One region of the Salipaludibacillus agaradhaerens genome, then DNA from elsewhere that is predicted to be linked to it. Evidence: a T-box and tRNA genes for the amino acid it is inferred to sense, from the RefSeq annotation. Region 1 holds a T-box; the other holds one or more tRNA genes.
What was found. A T-box is a leader RNA that pairs with one kind of tRNA and senses whether it is charged. The one in region 1 lies ahead of serS (serine--tRNA ligase), so its partner is inferred to be a tRNA-Ser.
Positions count from the first base shown of each region.

Region 2: it encodes a tRNA-Ser, which carries the amino acid that the T-box ahead of serS (serine--tRNA ligase) is inferred to sense. The anticodon was not compared.

Region 1 is NZ_KV917378.1:2,847,354-2,854,315, reverse strand. It holds gene guaB (IMP dehydrogenase) at 1-1,212, shown strand, start outside; gene BK581_RS13390 (D-alanyl-D-alanine carboxypeptidase family protein) at 1,372-2,772, shown strand; gene pdxS (pyridoxal 5'-phosphate synthase lyase subunit PdxS) at 2,898-3,785, shown strand; gene pdxT (pyridoxal 5'-phosphate synthase glutaminase subunit PdxT) at 3,822-4,409, shown strand; T-box leader at 4,455-4,704, shown strand; gene serS (serine--tRNA ligase) at 4,898-6,175, shown strand.
Region 2 is NZ_KV917378.1:2,107,014-2,113,975, forward strand. It holds tRNA gene BK581_RS09855 (tRNA-Ile) at 99-175, opposite strand; tRNA gene BK581_RS09860 (tRNA-Gly) at 245-318, opposite strand; tRNA gene BK581_RS09865 (tRNA-Pro) at 434-510, opposite strand; gene BK581_RS09870 (hypothetical protein) at 1,012-1,335, opposite strand; gene BK581_RS09875 (DUF6060 domain-containing protein) at 1,515-2,228, opposite strand; gene BK581_RS09880 (hypothetical protein) at 2,343-2,828, opposite strand; partial or broken gene BK581_RS20295 (hypothetical protein) at 3,220-3,322, shown strand; tRNA gene BK581_RS09885 (tRNA-Leu) at 3,485-3,570, opposite strand; tRNA gene BK581_RS09890 (tRNA-Leu) at 3,591-3,675, opposite strand; tRNA gene BK581_RS09895 (tRNA-Asp) at 3,683-3,758, opposite strand; tRNA gene BK581_RS09900 (tRNA-Val) at 3,769-3,844, opposite strand; tRNA gene BK581_RS09905 (tRNA-Glu) at 3,907-3,981, opposite strand; tRNA gene BK581_RS09910 (tRNA-Ser) at 3,998-4,088, opposite strand; tRNA gene BK581_RS09915 (tRNA-Asn) at 4,093-4,167, opposite strand; gene BK581_RS09920 (SprT family protein) at 4,639-5,112, opposite strand; gene cmpA (cortex morphogenetic protein CmpA) at 5,324-5,443, shown strand; gene BK581_RS09925 (Tex family protein) at 5,842-6,962, opposite strand, start outside.

The DNA of each region.
Region 1 (6,962 bases):
GAGCAAGTTGATCGGGTAAAGCGATCTGAGAGTGGTGTTATTACGAACCCTTTCCATTTAACAGAAGACCACCAAGTATTTGATGCTGAGCATTTAATGGGTAAGTATCGTATTTCTGGTGTACCTATTGCGGATGAAAATGAGAAATTAGTTGGTATTATTACCAATCGTGATCTCAGATTTATTGAAGATTACTCTATTCCTATTAAAGATGTCATGACCAGCGAAGGCCTTGTCACTGCTTCTGTGGGTACGACTCTTGAAGAAGCACAGAAGGTATTGCAAAAGCATCGCATCGAAAAACTTCCATTAGTGGATGATGAAGGTAAGTTAAAAGGACTTATTACAATTAAAGATATCGAAAAAGCAATTGAATTTCCTAATTCAGCTAAAGATCAACAGGGACGGTTAATAGTAGGTGCTGCTGTAGGAGTAGGTGGGGATTCAGATGCTCGTATTAAAGCACTTGTGGAAGCAGGAATTGATGTTTTAGTTATTGATACAGCTCATGGTCATTCACAAGGTGTCATTGATAAAGTTAGAAGTGTCAGAAATGCCTATCCAGATCTTGATATTGTAGCTGGAAATGTGGCGACAGCTGAAGCCACAAGAGACCTAATTGAAGCTGGCGCTAATATTGTGAAAGTAGGGATTGGCCCAGGCTCCATCTGTACGACTCGTGTAGTAGCAGGAATCGGTGTCCCACAAGTAACCGCTGTATATGATTGTGCAAGTGAAGCTCGTAAACATGGGGTACCTATTATAGCAGATGGTGGCATTAAGTATTCTGGCGAAATAACAAAAGCATTAGCTGCTGGTGGCCACGCAGTCATGCTAGGAAGCTTGCTTGCTGGTGTTGCTGAAAGTCCAGGTGAGACAGAAATTTTCCAAGGTAGGCAGTTTAAAGTTTATCGGGGAATGGGCTCACTAGGGGCTATGGAAAAAGGAAGTAAAGATAGATATTTCCAAGAGAATGAGCAAAAGCTTGTTCCTGAAGGAATAGAAGGACGTACACCATATAAAGGACCATTAGCCGATACTATTCACCAACTTGTAGGGGGATTGCGAGCAGGCATGGGATATTGTGGAACGGCGACAATTACAGCTCTACAAGAAAATACTCATTTTATTAAAATTACAAACGCAGGACTTCGTGAAAGTCACCCACATGATGTACAAATTACAAAAGAATCACCAAACTATTCAGGGTAAGTTGAAATAAACTAATAGATAGGGGTCTCCCCTATCTATTTTTTTAGTGAGGAATATGGTAAAATGACGTTTGTTCACTATTGCGATAAACAGATTAAAAGCCATCACGGTAAGGTGATTTATATAGATATTAGATCGTAAGAAGAGGTGGAAAAAGTGGTGAGAAAATTAAGTTTTTTGTTGTTAATTGTATTAGTTACGATATCCAGTATGTTTACAGTTGCTGGAACAGCCGATGCCTCTTATGATGCAGGTGTTGACACAGTCATACTTGTAGATGCAGGTAGCGGAAAGATTTTGTATCAACAAAATGCAGATCAGGCTTTACCGCCAGCGAGTATGACAAAAATGATGAGTGAGTACATTATTTTAGAAGCGATTAATAATGGGGAAATTGCTTGGGATGATATTGTCCCTGTCAGTGAATATTTAGCAGGATTGTCCCATGATCGCGGTTTATCGAATGTACCGATGAGAATCGATGAAGAATATACTGTAAGAGAATTATATGAAGCTGTAGCGATATATTCTGCAAATGGTGCAACAATGGCTCTGGCAGAGCTCATCGAAGGGTCTGAAGGTGCCTTTGTAGAACGCATGAATGAAACAGGAAAAGAAATTGGTATGGGGACGACACTTCGTGACGCAGGAGAAGAATATGGTATTGGAAATATAGATGATGTAGCAGACGAAGGATTAGGTGATTTTCAATTTGTTAATTCAACTGGATTACCAAATCATCTGTTAAATGGGAATCATCCCGAAGGTACTGGGGAAAATGAAGATAATTACATGTCCGCTAAAGCGGCCGCAGTTCTTGCTTATCACTTAGTTAATGATTATCCTGAAGTCCTTGAAACAGCCAGTATTCCAGAAAAGATTTTCCGTGATGGCACAGAAGATGCTGTGACAATGCAGAATTGGAACTGGATGCTTGAAGGTACACAATTAACGGAATTAGATAATGAGTATATTGATGGTCTAAAAACAGGTCATACAAATGCAGCTGGTTTTACTTTTACTGGAACAGGAGAGCGTGATGGTCAGCGATTTGTCAGTGTCGTGATGGGGGCTCAGTCCGAAGTAGAACGATTTAATGAGACTGAACGACTTATGTCATGGGGCTTCAATAATTTTTCTGCACACGAACTATTTCCAGCAGACATGACGCTGGAAGGCCATGAAACAGTCCCAGTTGCCAAAGGGAAAGAGGATGATGTCGCGATAGCATCTAGTGAGGCTATCACAATGGTAATTCAGGAGGAGGATCTAGAAGCTTACTCCTATTCATTTGAAGTCGATGAAAGTCTTTTTACCGCCTCTGGAAAACTTGAAGCACCTATTGAAGAAGGGACAGTAGTTGGACAACTTGTTGTAACCTATAATGGTGAAAGTGATGAAGCGTACTTGCCAGGAGAAGAAGGTAGCACTTCTGTAGACGTGGTGACAACCGAAAATGTGGAGCGTGCAGGCTGGTTTTCACTTATGTTACAAGGAATTGGTAACTTTTTTGCTGGTTTATGGTCCACTGTCGCTGATACTGTGCGTGGCTGGTTCTAAGTTAAACGTTTATACTTTTCTGACTATAATAAATAAAACCCTATTAATTTTATCGGATTTTTAGTTATAATAGAAGGTATGTAATTTAAGCAGATAATAAATTACTAATCTAAAGGGGGATCCTCATGGATAGACAAGTAGGGACTGATCGTGTAAAACGAGGTATGGCAGAAATGCAAAAAGGCGGTGTCATCATGGACGTGGTGAACGCTGAACAGGCTAAAATTGCTGAAGAAGCTGGAGCGGTAGCGGTCATGGCACTTGAGCGTGTGCCTTCAGATATTCGAGCAGCTGGTGGCGTAGCAAGAATGGCTGACCCACTCATTGTCGAAGAAGTGCAAAATGCCGTTTCAATTCCAGTCATGGCTAAAGCGCGTATCGGTCATATTGTAGAAGCTCGTCTTCTTGAAGCACTAGGTGTAGATTATATTGATGAGAGTGAAGTATTAACACCTGCTGATGAAGTCTTTCATCTAAATAAGCGAGATTATACGGTACCTTTTGTATGTGGCGCTCGTGATTTAGGAGAAGCTGCCCGTCGAATCGGTGAAGGAGCTTCTATGATTAGAACGAAAGGTGAACCTGGGACAGGTAATATTGTTGAAGCGGTTCGTCATCAACGTCTTATGCAAGCTCAAGTTAACAAAGTTATTGGCATGTCAGAAGATGAGTTAATGACTGAAGCAAAGAATTTAGGTGCCCCTTATGAAATCTTACTAGACATTAAGCGTAATGGTCGTTTACCTGTCGTTAACTTTGCTGCTGGGGGTGTGGCTACTCCGGCTGATGCTGCACTGATGATGCAGCTTGGATCTGATGGTGTCTTTGTTGGATCAGGGATCTTTAAATCTGAGAACCCACCGAAATTTGCTAAAGCCATTGTTGAAGCTACCACACATTACGATGATTATGCCTTAATTGCTGAATTATCAAAAGGGTTAGGTCCCGCTATGAAGGGGATTGAAATTTCGGCCATTGAAAAGAAAGACCGGATGCAGGACCGTGGTTGGTAAAGACCCAGGAGGAAAATGAAAGAGGTGTGTGCCACCATGATTAACATCGGTGTCCTAGCCCTTCAAGGGGCAGTTAGAGAGCATGTAAAAGCGTTACATGCCTCTGACGTAACCATTACAATTGTGAAGAAAAAAGAACAGCTTGATATGATTGATGGGCTTGTTTTTCCTGGTGGAGAAAGTACGACGATGCGGAGGCTCATTAATTTATATGGTTTTTATGAACCCCTACAAGCATTTGCTAAAATGGAGAAACCGATTTTTGGCACATGTGCAGGTGCTATCCTTATGGCTACTGAAATTGTAGGTCAAACAGAGCCCCATTTATCGGTAATGAATATGACGGTAGAGCGAAATGCATTTGGCCGACAACGCGAAAGCTTTGAAGCTTCATTAAAAATGGAGCAGGTGGGTGAGGATGTGGAAGCGATCTTTATTCGTGCGCCTATTATTACACGCGTTGGTCCAGAAGTAGATGTACTTGCCACATTTGATGGTGATATCGTGGCTGCTAAGCAAGGCCCATTCATGGCTTGTTCTTTTCATCCTGAATTAACAGAGGATAATCGGATGCATCAGCATTTTGTACAGATGGTCCGTAACTATCACCAGATCCATACTTGATTTTAATCGTGACAATCGGTTATGCTATAATTACTAAACTTATAAGTAAATGTGACGACAGGAATTAGTAACGGAAGAACATTGTCTTCAGAGAACCGGTATCTGCTGAAAGCCGGTGTCAATGCTCCGTGAATCCATCCTCGAGCACACTAGCTGAACGTATAATAGGCGTGATGTTCACACGTTTAATATCTTTAGGCTGGTGCGGGCTCTCGACCGTTAGAGAGGACAAGGTGGAAGCAGGTATAATCTGCTTTAACCAGGGTGGCAACGCGGGTTAACTCTCGTCCCTGATTTATTCAGGGATGGGGGTTTTTTATTATTTAGAAGAAAGTGTCATAGTATGAACCCAAAATAATGCTAGTTCTTCTTGTTTTAACGATTGAGAAAATCCATAAAGGACATAACGTCTTATAAGGTGATGCTAAGGTTTATTTTTACCGTTAACTTTCTCAGAGTGTCATACAATAAAAAGGAGGTCCATTATTATGTTAGATGTAAAATTATTAAGAAACCATTTCAATGAGGTGAAAGAAAAGCTTGCTCAACGTAACGAGGACATTACAGCATTAGATACTTTCGGAGAACTGGATGAAAAACGCCGTCGTGTTATTCAGCATGTTGAAGAATTAAAAAGTCGGAGAAATACCGTTTCCCAGGAAATATCTCAAATGAAACGGGAAAAGAAAGATGCCAGTCATGTTATTGAAGAGATGCAAAAAGTATCAACTGAGATTAAAAAGTTGGATGAAGAGCAACGGCAATTAGATGAGGAGCTCACTCATTTATTGTTAACTCTACCAAATATCCCTCACGAGAGTACGCCAGTAGGGGCAGATGAGGATGACAATACGGTCGTACGTGAATGGGGAGAGATCCCTTCTTTCTCTTTTGATGAAGAAGCTCATTGGGATATTGCCAAAGAATTGAACATTGTTGATTTTGAACGAGCAGCTAAAGTGACAGGTAGTCGTTTTGCCTTCTATAAAGGAGCTGGAGCACGTTTAGAGAGGGCACTTATTAACTTTATGATGGATTTACATGAGGATGAACATGGGTATACAGAAGTTCTGCCACCTTACATGGTTAATCGTGACAGCATGACAGGAACAGGGCAATTACCTAAATTTGAAGAGGATGCTTTTAAAATTCGAGAAGAGGACTACTTCCTTATTCCAACAGCCGAAGTACCTGTAACAAATATGCATAGGGACGAAATAATGGATGTTAATGAACTTCCTAAAGCGTATGCAGCTTTCAGTGCTTGCTTCCGCTCTGAAGCCGGCTCAGCAGGCCGTGATACTCGTGGCCTTATTCGTCAGCATCAGTTCAATAAAGTAGAACTTGTTCGCTTTGTTAAACCGGAAGACTCTTATGAGCAACTGGAGCTATTAACGTCTCAGGCGGAGAAAGTTCTTCAATTATTAAAGTTACCGTATCGTGTACTAAACATGTGTACCGGCGATCTTGGTTTTACCGCTGCTAAAAAGTATGATATTGAAGTTTGGATGCCAAGTAATGGCACCTATCGTGAAATCTCTTCTTGTAGTAATTTTGAAGCCTTCCAAGCAAGGCGTGCTAATATTCGTTTTAAACGGGACAAAACGGCTAAAGCTGAATATGTTCATACGTTGAATGGTTCTGGACTCGCAATAGGGCGAACTGTAGCAGCCATTTTAGAGAATTACCAACAAGAAGATGGTACAGTGCATATTCCTGACGTCTTAGTCCCTTATATGGGTGGAAAAAATATAATTAAAAAATAATAATAGGGCTCACCCTTTTCTTTTTCGAAAGGGTGAGTTTTTTATAATATGTTCTGAAAATAATAAATACCATTATTGCTATCTTAAAGAAGGATGATTTATGTATAAATTTTCATAAAAATATCCCAAAAAAATGTGAAAGCGTGTATAATTTATTAGTGAAAGTTTTGAAAAGTTAATGATAAAGGATGTAATCAACTAACAAATATCAAGATAGGTAGCGTGTTTTTAACGGAACTTATACTGATAAATGAGCTTAAACATTTTATATTTAAATAGTTTTAACTGATGTCAGATGGGGAATATTTGGAAAAGTAATTGAAAAGATAGCCAAACAATCCTTGATTGCAGCGACGTAGGAGAGGGGAGTGTTTAAGCCATCGTGAGGAACTTCTTGATATAAAAAATTTACACAAGGGGTTTTATATTGAGGGCGGCAAGTATTATACGGTTAAAGAGGTGTCATTAAACTTCTGTGCCGTAGGTGAATCAGGTTAGTGTTATTGTCACTCTCAACAAAGGTAGAGATTTACTATAATGGGACAAACCTTATCCTGTTAAGTGAGGAGGATATGAATCGTCTCCGTGGAAATGTAATTAAGTATGATTTTTCAGAAGCCAATGCCAGCATTCAATTCTGTTCTTACTATTTTTTTAATTGAGTGAAGTACTTGTTTATATGCACAGATGTCTTAGGAGGGCAATTCGCCGTAAAAATATATTTCTACTAAAACAAGTTGGAATTGCTAGGCCGAAACAGATTATCAAGTAATATCCTCATTAACTT
Region 2 (6,962 bases), 740 kb from region 1:
TTGTTGAATGTTTCCACTCAACGCTTTGTTTCTTTGACGGGATATTTTCATATCCCACTTTGCTTGGCTTTTTGTTTAGTTTTCAAAGGTCAACATAATGGTGGGCCTGAGTGGACTCGAACCACCGACCTCACGCTTATCAGGCGTGCGCTCTAACCAGCTGAGCTACAGGCCCTCAAGCAACATCATCTACTATACCATGTAATGTATTGATAGTGCAAGAGTTTTTTTGAAATAATTTTTTTGGAGCGGGTGAAGGGAATCGAACCCTCGTCATCAGCTTGGAAGGCTGAGGTTTTACCACTAAACTACACCCGCATAGTTAATCTTTCTCTCTATATAAGCACTGTTCGCCGAGAGTAGATTTTGTTCACGACTTAACTTAAGTTTCATTCGTAAACTTTAAAATCACTTGGGGAAAATAACATAAAAATGGTCGGGAAGACAGGATTTGAACCTGCGACCCCTTGGTCCCAAACCAAGTGCTCTGCCAAGCTGAGCTACTTCCCGATATACCACACTATATACTATTAATATAGAAATAAATTGGTGCATTCAAGAAAAGGCTAACTTCCACAGGATTTATCCTGCCAAAGCTTTCAATATTTTAAAAGCATAATATCCAACACATATTCTTATACGTCCTACACCATTCAGTAACTATTCCATATTTTCATAATCACTATCAATTATTGTAGAGGAAAATTGGAACAACTATTATAGTATAATTTCCGGTTGTTCTTGTCAAGACTTTTATTTTCAGTCGATTACAGAAACAAGACTCGTTTTTGACATCTCTAAAAGCTCATCAATAATTTCACCGTCGGATATCTATAATAATCGCTTTTCACCCTTTCGTCAAGTCATTTTTATTTTTTATTAAGTTATAGTAGCTTATCTACTTTGAAGCTCTTTATTCTACTCTATTTAATTATATAATCGTTCATTGCAATTAAGTTAATTCATTAATTAAAGGCACTCATCTTATTAGATAAGCGACTTATATAAAAACTATCCTTTTAAATTTATTAATGTGCCGCTTGAATTAACTAAACCTAGTTCAAAAGCTTTATCAATATATGATAACGTGCTTTGTTCCCAGTGCGCGCCATTAAATGCTGCATTCGTTCTACTGTGATGGCGTTGGAGTTCGTTTGTCGGCCTAACATTTTCCTTCTTGACCACTTCGTTTTTTTCAAGAGCTTCTGTAAATTCTTTGAACGACATGTTTATTCCGTCTGGCTCTCTTCCCTCTTTACGGGCTAAGAAGTTATTAACAACCGTCAACCTTGAATATGCTGAAAAAGCTGGGTTATTTTGAATGGGTGATGACATCTTATAATATCTCCTCTCTATTTTATATTAATATTTTCGAGTGCTTGCTAATCATCCACATCATTTTTCCCTTGGGTCAATATGAAAGTTTAAATGAGCATATAAGTATGTTAGAGGTAAGTAAGTTATCAAAAACTCAAACCAACTAGTCCATATTTGCAGACTAGTTGGTTATATATTTATTTTCCTCTTTTAGTATAAACAAAAGAATATATTCCATCAGCTTGTCCATCTGATAATTTTTTAGGAAATGTGACTGATGCATTCTTTGAAGATATAAGACCCATACCTTGATTTCCTCTTAACTCTAGTTTACCTGAAACCTTCCAATGATACGGTTTGAAACTAATGTACCCTCTATCACCTTTTTTGATATTGTAATTGAAAGTCGATGAATTAGTTGCTGATTTAGTAACAGTGTAACCGGCATTAGCATTAATCGCTTTAATTTCTTGACTTCCAGAGACACTATAAGATCTAGATGTCGTCGCAGATACACCTACAGTAGCACTGCATGTAGGTGTATTGCAGTTTATATCAGCAGTAGCTTTTATACCCGATTTCGTTACTTTAGTTCTGTTACCTGAAGGTTTGAATTTGTAATAAGTTCTAAAATTAAGAATTTCAAAGGCATTCTCATCTTTTACAATTTCAAAATACTCTTCGTCATCCTCTAATTCAATAATAGATTTATATTCTTCTAAAGTTAACATTTTAACAGTACCATCTTCTTTAATTTCGAAAGGCTGTATCCAGTCGCCGGTAACAGGGTCTTCAAATCCTTCTTCACTATCGAATATGATGTCTGGTTCAACTGCTTTAGTCACATTTAAAACTGCAAATAAGCCCATACCTAGACCTGCTAACAATATAAGAAAAATTTTTTTAAACAATATAATTCCTCTTTTCTATTATATTTAGAAACAATTAAGCATTTTATAACTTGCGAGAAAAAAATTGTTTCCTAGAATATCATATCCTTATTTTAACAAATAATAAAGGATATTTCACAAAACAATTGAGATAATATACAATATTTCATCATTTTGGTATGTTTGAATTGTTCTCATGGAACTCCATTCATTGATTTTTTCCGACATTTTCTGTTCCACCTCGCTTTCATTCTTACCTATAGTAAATTCAACTTCCTTTTCATTGTAAAGTGAGAACCTAGTTCCTATTAATTCTCCCTCGTTCTCTAGTGCTATCTTCGCAGATGTCTTGTACCATATTAAATTACTACTTGATTCTTCATAAATTAAAGCTATACCATAAGTGTAAGGTTCGTTAGCTTGCTCAAAAATAATCAATCTTTCATCATCAATTAGTACTTCATTAATAATATCTTCTTCTGTAATATCTTCCTCTGAAAAAATAGCTGCTTTTAGACTTTCTAAATTTTCAAAATTATTTACCTCTTCATCTTTTCCATTTCCACATCCTGACACTAACAATAAAGTGAGAAAACATAATACTATTTTTGTTTTGATCATTTTTTTGCCCCTTACCAGTTTATTTAACTCCAATATTATATTATTGGTACTTATAAAAATCCGTTAAACTTCACCTTTATTTTCATGAGGAAATTCTATTGCACATTCAATATCACTGTCTCTTTCACCATATGCAACCAATACAATGGATAGTAGAATCTTCTGCAAGCATCACCTTTCATATTTTATTACTACTCACCATATATTTTCCTATCAACTTTTACCTTACCTATTTTTTCCTGTTTTTTCAAGTCTATAGTGTGTAAATGTAAATTTTTTTTTCCATTTCCCTTCAATTTCAGCAATAAACTGCTCTACATTGTCGCTTTAAACTTTACAACGCACCTTAATAGTTAATTGTAATGTATTTGTTTATTAGACCCTTTTTGGAGAACGCTCAGGACATGCTTCTATAAAGACTACTATCGATGTTTATGGTCACCTGTTCCCCAATAAACAATGAAACAGCAGACAGGCTTGATGACCTTTTTTAATTAATTCCCGAACATTGAACAGACGCAATTTTTAAACCATTTATTACCATGGAGTAAAACTGGAGTCAAAAAGCAAAAATAGGCCTCAATTTTTACTAATATATAAATACACAAAAAAATACCAAGGGCACTTAAACCCTTGGTATGACTGTGTTTATGTATTGGTGCGGTCGAGAAGAGTCGAACTTCCACGGGATTTCTCCCACTAGGCCCTCAACCTAGCGCGTCTGCCATTCCGCCACGACCGCATAAGCTAATAGAATATAAATGGTGCGGGTGAAGGGAGTCGAACCCCCACGCCCGAAGGCACTAGATCCTAAGTCTAGCGTGTCTGCCAGTTCCACCACACCCGCATATATATGGCGGTCCCGACGGGAATCGAACCCGCGATCTCCTGCGTGACAGGCAGGCATGTTAACCGCTACACCACGGGACCAACGTACTTATGGTGGAGGATGACGGGCTCGAACCGCCGACCCCCTGCTTGTAAGGCAGATGCTCTCCCAACTGAGCTAATCCTCCACGAAGTTTCAAACTATCATTCTTTTCGTTTAATCTTTAACAATATATTATGCAAACAAAAATGGTGACCCGTACGGGATTCGAACCCGTGTTACCGCCGTGAAAGGGCGGTGTCTTAACCACTTGACCAACGGGCCAGTAATAAAGGTTTACTGGCGGAGAAGGAGGGATTTGAACCCTCGCGCCGCTTACACGACCTACACCCTTAGCAGGGGCGCCTCTTCAGCCACTTGAGTACTTCTCCGTAATGGCTCCACAGGTAGGATTCGAACCTACGACCGATCGGTTAACAGCCGATTGCTCTACCACTGAGCTACTGTGGAATAATATTTATTGGTAATAAGCGGCGAACCTCTTCGTCAGCTTCGCTCTCTCGTTTCTTCACGTATGTCTAATACGCTCAGTCACTCTTTCTCTCGCTTCCTCGACCTTCTTGCTTCTTCCCAATAAAATAATATTGGCATAACTGGCGAATCTTCTTCGTCAGCTTCGCTCTCTCGTTTCATCACGTATGTCTAATACGCTCAGTCACTCTTTCCCTTGCTTCCTCAACCTTCTTGCTTCTTCACAATAAAATAAGAGGATTGGGGATAACCAGCGAATCTTCGACGCATACGACGTGACGCTCTTAGCCTGTATTCCTTATCTTCACCTGTTGAGAGTTACCTAAAGTAAATCATGGCTCTCAATAAGGACGAGTTACATTGTAAATGATAATAGACACAAAGTCAATATTATTTTTCACAACCTTTATGTCAGCGACTTTTATAATGTACCATATAGACTGGTAGGCGTCAATATTTTTCAGATGGTAAACTTTTAATTTTTTTCAGTTTCCCTTTACATGCTCCACAGACATATCGACTTGTATTAATTTTTCGTTTTCTTTTATAAAAGCGGTCACAGCTTGTACATTGATAATAATGAACGGTATGTGTCTTGTTATGAGAGCCAGGTAACGTTTGGCAATAGCGACTCCCCCCAACTGCAGCAAGCAGCGTTTTGAAATCTTTGTCTTTATGCTGATATCCTTTTCCTTCGAGATGTAAGTGATAGTGACATAATTCATGTTTTATTATTTTTATAAGCGCTTCTTTTCCATAAAACTCAAGTTGTTTCGGATTGATTTCGATATTGTGGCTATATAATGCGTACCGGCCTCCTGTGGTACGTAAACGTTTATTGAAATACGCCTTATGGCGGAATGGGCGATTAAAATGGATATTGGATATCTCTTCTGTTAATGCTTGTAATTCCTCATTTGTCACCTAACCATTCCCCTTCTCTTTAAAAATCAATGTCCCGGACAATCTCATGCACATATCATATCATTAAGCATGCAGGCGTTATCCGTATACCGTTACATCATTCATTTTCATTCTAACGACTACATGTTACTTTTTCCACATATCAATATAAAATAAATCTCTGCATGTAAACATTAATTATTTAGTGAAAAATAGGAAAGGAGAGAGTCCTATGCCGTCGTGGTTGAAACGGCAATTGCAAGAAGCGTATGATCGAAGGGATTTAAGGCGTATTCGTGTGTTAAATCAATGCTGGTTCTATTATAAAAATTCACAGACAGACACAGGATAAAGATATGATTACTTATCACTCTCTTCACCTTTAATTTCTTAAATCAATAGCTTCTTCAACAGACAGGTTGCTCAATACATTATGATCATGTCCGTTTAATTAACCTTAATGACGTTATAAATGAAAAGCACCTTCAATCAGTGGACGTTTTCGTACTGCTCTCACTGAGTTGGTCGTGGTCGTTGCGTGAATTAGAACCTGAACGTCCGTTAGCTCCCACCGAAATAGATGTCGCCCTCCTCTCTATTTTGAACCAGGCGTTTTACGGATGCTTATCTATGATATATCATTCCTGAACACCATATTAGTAATAGGAAAACCGCCGTCCACTTTCAGAGCAGACGGCGGCTATATATTTTCTTTGTGACATGCTTTTGCTACGCTATCTGACCGTTTAGTTATTTAGACTGATTAGCTGGCTCAAGCATCGTCAATGCTACTCTTCCTTTGGTGGCATCCACATCATCTACCCAGACGGTGACAAGATCCCCTACTGAAACAACTTCCATCGGGTGCTTAACAAATCGGTTCGCAAGTTTAGAAATGTGTACTAAACCATCTTGCTTCACACCAATGTCTACAAAGGCTCCGAAATCTACAACATTTCTTACCGTTCCTTGTAGCTCCATGCCTTTAGCTAAATCCTCCATAGATAAAATATCCGTTTTTAGAAGTGGTTTTTGGATATCGTCACGGGGGTCTCTCCCTGGTCTTGTTAACGCTTCAAGAATGTCATTCAAAGTCGGTATCCCCACATTATACCGCTCAGCTAAATCGTTAATACTAACCGTTTGAAGCTTATCCTTCACTTTTTCAGTTCCAATATCAGCGACACTCATTCCTAGTTCCTTCATGATGTCCTTTGTCACTGAGTAGGATTCGGGATGGATGGCCGTTTGATCTAACGGTTGCTCACCATCAAGGATACGAATAAATCCGATACTTTGCTCGTAAGTTTTTGCCCCAAGCCTTGGGACTTTCTTTAGCTGTGTACGGTTGGTAAACTTACCTTCTTCTTCTCGTCGTGTCACAATATTATCTGCTACACTTTTCGAGAGACCAGATACGTATTGAAGTAAGGAAGATGAAGCAGTGTTTACATTCACCCCTACTTGGTTAACGACTGTTTCCACAACAAACGTCAGACTGTTATTAAGCTTAGATTGTGTCACATCATGTTGATATTGTCCAACGCCAACAGACTTAGGGTCAATTTTCACTAATTCCGCTAAAGGATCCTGTATGCGTCTGGCAATCGAGACAGCACTCCGTTCTTCCACTTGAAGATTAGGGAATTCTTCTTTCGCTATTTTTGAAGCTGAATAAACACTTGCCCCCGCTTCATTTACTATAAGGTAGAATATATCATCCTCAATCTCTTTCAAGAGGTCGGCTATAAATTGTTCTGTTTCTCGGGAGGCTGTACCGTTACCAATTGCAATCATTTTAATTTTATAATTTTTAATAAGTTTAAACACTGCCTGTTTTGCTTCCTCAATTTTGTTCCATGGTTTCGTTG